Xanthocytophaga agilis: one gene and its partner. The protein of the gene in region 1 interacts with the protein of each later gene in a pairwise test. Links are inferred from orthologs where the notes say so. Each region holds a gene or a part of one and is shown on either strand. Other genes may lie near its edges.

What was found.
Region 2: the proteins of QNI22_RS25045 (region 1) and dnaA interact in binary tests that used the Escherichia coli proteins (3 or more experiments, as listed by UniProt). The link is inferred for Xanthocytophaga agilis from one-to-one orthologs.

Annotation. Positions count from the first base shown.
Region 1 is NZ_JASJOU010000010.1:69,217-72,144, reverse strand. What follows is about bases 65-2,913. They hold QNI22_RS25045 (HU family DNA-binding protein), read left to right. Parts: upstream 65-1,262; coding sequence 1,263-1,565; downstream 1,566-2,913. Other genes in these bases: QNI22_RS25040 (tetratricopeptide repeat protein), read left to right, coding at 1,683-2,606; mutY (A/G-specific adenine glycosylase), read right to left, coding at 65-974. Outside these bases: more of mutY, read right to left, coding at 1-64.
Region 2 is NZ_JASJOU010000002.1:515,972-518,972, reverse strand. What follows is about bases 74-2,995. They hold dnaA (chromosomal replication initiator protein DnaA), read left to right. Parts: upstream 74-777; coding sequence 778-2,214; downstream 2,215-2,995. Other genes in these bases: QNI22_RS08970 (hypothetical protein), read left to right, coding at 2,959-2,995; QNI22_RS08975 (ribonuclease H1 domain-containing protein), read left to right, coding at 2,281-2,922; QNI22_RS08985 (methylmalonyl-CoA mutase family protein), read right to left, coding at 74-253. In the rest of the region: more of QNI22_RS08985, read right to left, coding at 1-73; more of QNI22_RS08970, read left to right, coding at 2,996-3,001. UniProt on the Escherichia coli protein: Plays an essential in the initiation and regulation of chromosomal replication. Binds in an ATP-dependent fashion to the origin of replication (oriC) to initiate formation of the DNA replication initiation complex once per cell cycle.

The DNA of each region.
Region 1 (2,928 bases):
AGACCTTCTTGTGATTGTGGTACTTCCTCTAATTGTATATGCCAGAATCGGGCTTCAATACGTTGATGGCTTAATAAATGTGTGTATGCTTTTTCAGGTGCTTTGATGGTATAGATGGTATCAGATAAATCCAGATCAAGTTGTTTTACCAATTCATCTGTGTCTAGAATACTGTCGTTTTCACTCAACCAAAAATCGTACAATCCCTGCCAAATGTCTTTACTCCCTCTCAGGCGCATTGCAATGCGGTTCTGAACATGAAAAACTATGTAATGAAAGAAACGATTTTTTATAACGGTTTTTTTACTTTTTATAGGAAGGATGTTTTGACGTCCTGTGAGAAATGCTTCACATTCCTGTTGAAAAGGACATAGTAAACAATCCGGAGAAGAATGTGTACACTGAATAGCTCCAAACTCCATGATAGCCTGATTATACAAATCCGGGCTATCTGAAGAAATAAGTTGGTTGGCCAGTGTTGAAAATAGGGTTTTAGCTTTGCTGGTAGCGATATCTGTTTCCAGACCATATAATCGAGCCAGCACCCTGAACACATTACCATCTAATACCGCTACGGATTCTTTGAAAGCAAAAGAAGCGATGGCTGCTGCTGTGTAGGGACCAATCCCTTTTAGTTTTACTAAAGCGATATATGAATTAGGGAATGACCCATTCTGTTGATTTACAATGGCTTTAGCAGTTTCCTGCATATTTCTTGCCCGAGAGTAATAACCCAGACCCTGCCATAGTCGTAATACTTCCTGTTCTGGTGCCGCTGCTAAATCGAATATAGTTGGAAAAGCTTTTACAAAATTCTGATAATAAGGCAGCCCCTGTTTCACTCGGGTTTGCTGCAGAATGATTTCTGACAACCATATGTGATATGGGTCGTTTGTGTGACGCCAAGGAAGGTCTCGTTTGTGGTATTCATACCATTCAATAAGGCGCGAAGCAAATGTGTCTTGGTTAATCAATGATAAAAATAATTAAAGTCCTTTTTCGTTATAATGAATAAAAGCCTAAAATTGTTCAAAATCGTTAAAGATCGTAGTCTGTGATTTACTTTTCCTGTAAAATAAGTATATATTTAGGTGAGAGGTAATTGTAATAGAAGTGATGTAGTATTTGCCTCAAAATTAAATGATTATAAACAGGATATAATTTTTATTATACCATACAATATGTTAATTTTGCAACGTTTGATACAACCTAAATCGTGAATGAATCTATAAATAGTGCAAACTCTTAACCAGTTTATCACAGTGACAAAAGCAGAAGTAATTACAGAAATCGCCGAAAAAACCGGTATTGACAAGGCTGACATCGCCCAAGCAGTAGAATCTTTCATCTCCGTTGTGAAAAACTCAATGGCTGAAGGTGAAAATATCTATATCCGTGGTTTTGGTAGCTTTGTAAATAAGAAAAGAGCCAAGAAAGTAGCTCGCAACATCTCTAAAAACACAGCTATGATCATTGATGAACATTTCGTTCCATCATTCAAGCCTGCTAAAGATTTTGTTGAGCAGATTAAGACTAGTAAAAAGATAAAAGTATCGGCTAACTAATCTGAAGAGATTTTTCGGCTTACTTTTATATTTTAAGTTTATAAATACTACGGCAAACTAGACTCATTACCGTATAGCCACATACTCATTGTAACACTGATTTGCGTTACAATGAGTATGTGGCATTTTTTTATTAGACACGAACAAGATGCATTGGTATTGTCAGGAATGATTACCAACTTTGTCGTCGGTTATATATTATATGTTATGAAGAAATCTCAGATTATTTCGATTGTTGTTGCTCTTCTTGCTATAGGAGTGTTGTATAGTTTACCCAAAGTAATTGTAAGTGACAAAGACAAGAAAATAGATAATAAGCCAACAGGACAGCAAGCCGAGGCTGTGACTACTGAGTCTTCACATAGTCAGTCATTATCAGCAGAACAGGCGAGTGCTATAAAAAATCTGACAAATCAATATAAAAATAGCACGGATAAAGAAAAAAAGATTATTTTTGCGGATTCTTTAGCTGGCATATATCGAAAAGCAATGATTTTTGATAGTGTTGCAGTATATCGTGAGTTGATCGTTGGATTGGAGCCTTCTGAGGAAAATCTGCTAAGTGCTGCTGATGCATGTTACGATGCATTCTTTTTTGTGACAGATGCCGAAAAGGTAGAGATCTATGGAGAGAAGGCTCGGGGATATTATCAGAAAGTTCTGGATAAAAATCCAAAACAACTGAATGCAAAAGCTAAAATGGCTGTTACATATGCTAACTCTGCTTCTCCTATGCAGGCGATTGCGATGTTGAGAGAAGTGATTGCCGAAGACCCAAAAAACGAACAGGCATTGTTCAATTTAGGATTGCTTTCTATTCGTTCAGGCCAATATGATAAGGCTGTTGAGCGATTCAAAGAAGTTTTAAAGAATAATCCTGTAAATCTGCAGGCTAAATTATACTTAGGAATAAGTTATGCAGAATTGGGAGACAAAGCTAGTGCCAGACAATTTTTAGAAGAAGCTAAGGCTGGTACAGATGATGTAATGATATTAAATGCTGCTGATGAGTATTTAAAAGAACTGGAAGCAACTAATTAATATCTGTTGATTTTTAGGATATCGGATTCTATACAATATTGAAGATCTTTTATCATATTTATTCACTTTAAAATATTTTACAATTATGCCCTGCGGAAAAAAAAGAAAGAGACACAAGATTGCTACACACAAAAGAAAAAAACGCCTTAGAAAAAACAGACATAAGAAGAAGTAATTCTTCACAGGACTTCCCGTTAGCTACATAGTTATCGGGAAGTCTTGTTTCGGACTTTTCTAAATATACCAGTAAGATTATATAATTGTACGTCAGGAAAATAATACTGCTTTATTGATCTGGATAAATAAAAATATAGATCATAGC
Region 2 (3,001 bases), on another replicon or contig:
TATTCTCTATATTTATCCAGCCAGTAGTTTGTCGGGTCTGAGCCCACAACTGATGAAAGCCCTGAAGATACTCTAGGCCTACCACATCTTCCTTTGTATAGAACGGTTGGATTTCAATACCCGGCTCCGGATGCTGAATAAGCTTTTGTGTATAGATGCGTAGTTTCTCTTCCTGTGTTTCGGCTTTGATCGTTTTTAGAATGAGTTGTTTCCATTCTTCTTGAGTAATACCAGCGAAATCATCGAATTGCATTGGAAGACAAAATTAAGTTTAGTGAATTGTGGTTATCAAAGTTGTGGATTCAATCGCTAAGTTTCAAATCTTTTCCTGAATTTTCATATTTCCTTTCGATCCTACCTGGAGGGCAATCAGTAATAAAATAAAAAGGTACTTAAAGGAAAGTAAAAAATTATAACCATGAATATTTTGAATAGTTTGCTTGGTTCAGAATATTATAGTTGAATTTTTTTAGTGGGAGATATTTTCATTGTAAAGAATATATTGTCAAAGAATAAAGTAGTAACAAAGGATAAAATTTAACTTTATTTGTCAAAAGAAAGAATTTTGTGTAATTTACTCTGACAAAAGAGTGTCTTTTTTGAGTTAAAAAATTGCTTTTCAATGTGTTGAGGTGTTTTGAAGAATCCTGCTACCCTAATTTTTTTTTCCATTAAAAGTTCAGATTTTTATTTTTTTGTTAAGGCTTTTTTTATCAAATTTGTCGTCCTTGTTTTAGAAAATACACAGAGTAACCACTTAACGACGTGATCATAGGGATGCTAAAGGACAGTAAAACAGTATGGAATAACTGTCTTAAAATCATAGGAGAAAGTGTCTCCGAAAAGGATTTTAGGACATGGTTTGAACCCATTGTTCCATTACGACTCGCCAACAATGTCCTCACCATACAGGTACCCACTCTATATGTGCATGAGCATCTGGAAAATAACTTTGTGTATTTATTACGTAAAGCTATTGATGCAGAGCTTGGACCAGAAGGCCGTTTGGAGTACCAGGTTGTGATTGATAAGGGAAATGAGAAGAACCGAGCCTATGTGATCAATATTCCAACCAATAAAACACCACAGAATAAAGATCCGAAGGTTGATATCCATGCTGATAAATACAAAAGTCCATTTGATTTGTATGAATTGGAAGGCAATGGATATGCATCCTATCTGAATCCTATTTATAACTTTGACAACTTTATCGAAGGAGATTGTAATCGTCTGGCACGTTCGGCTGGTATGGCTGTGGCGCAAAAGCCTGGTATTACATCCTTCAACCCGTTGTTATTATATGGTGGTGTGGGATTGGGAAAAACGCATCTTGTGCAAGCTATCGGAAATTACATCAAACAACATGATGTAGGGCGGTTTGTTTTATATGTGTCCTGTGAGAAGTTTACCAATCAATTCATTGAAGCTGTACGAAATAACAACATGCAGGGCTTTATGAACTTCTACTTACAGGTAGACGTACTAGTGCTGGATGACGTGCAGTTTTTGTCAGGTAAAGAAAAAACCCAGGAATGCTTCTTCCATATTTTTAATCACCTGCATCAAGCTGGAAAACAAATCATCATGACCACTGACCGTTCTCCTCGGGAACTAGTAGGTTTTGAAGATCGTTTGCTTTCGCGTTTTAAATGGGGATTGAGTGCCGATTTACAGCAACCTGATCTGGAAACACGTATCGCAATTATTCAGAAAAAACTACAGGCTGAAGGAATTGCCATGGATATAGATGTGATTGAGTACATTGCTCATAGCATTGATACCAATGTCCGTGAACTGGAAGGGGTAATCGTTTCCTTAATGGCTCAAGCTTCACTCAATCGCAGGGAGATTGATCTGGATCTGGCCAAACGGACTATTCAGAATATTGTGCAGCATGTAGACAAAGAGGTAAATATTGAGGTAATACAAAAGAGGGTAGCAGAACATTTTGGGGTAACAGTAGATGATCTGAAAGACAAAAGCCGTAAAAAAGAACTAGTAGTACCTCGTCAGGTGGCTATCTATTTTGCAAAAGAATATACCGATTTCTCTCTGAAGTCTATTGGATACCACTTTGGAGGACGTGATCATAGTACAGTTATTCATGCCATTCAGTCGGTGAATGATATGCTGAAAACAGACAAGGATTTTAAAGCGGCTGTGCAGGAAATTCAAAAAAGCTTTAAAACACGTCCGAATAAGTACAGTAATTAAAAATAAAAGATTAGTTGATTATATTGTAAGTTCAGGCGTTTGTCTGAACTTTCTTTTTATCTACTTATGGCAAAGCAAAAATATTATGTAGTCTGGAAAGGTCGTGAATCTGGAGTATATACCAGCTGGGACGAATGCAAAAAACAAATTGATGGATTTGCCGGTGCTGAATATAAGTCCTTTGAAACAAAGGAGCTGGCAGAACAGGCTTTTGGTGAAAATAGCAAAAAACACATTTTTAAAAATGCAAACCAGAAGAGTAGCTCGGATTTGTCTCCATTAGAAAAGGCAAAGATTGGAAAGCCTATCCTGGAAAGTATTTCGGTAGATGCAGCCTGGAATACGGCTTCCGGAGATATGGAATACAGAGGTGTTAATACCAAGACAAAAGAACAGCTTTTTCATCAGGGACCATTTAAAGATGGGACCAATAATGTTGGAGAGTTTTTGGCAATTGTACATGGACTGGCCTATCTTCAGAGACTAGGAAGCCGATTGCCTATTTATTCAGATAGTGTCAATGCCATTAAGTGGGTACAGGCCAAGAAACATCGGACCAAACTGGAGCCTACAGATAATAATGATAAATTATTTGAATTACTGGATCGGGCAGAAAAATGGCTGGCTGAAAATACCTACCCTAATCCTATTTTAAAGTGGGAGACAAAGGTGTGGGGTGAAAACCCTGCTGACTTTGGTAGAAAGTAGGCTTATCTATCATATAAACTTTGTGATCTATCTTTTATGCGTTTTTCTTTGTATTGTAGTTTTCTATTGTTTTCTGCCA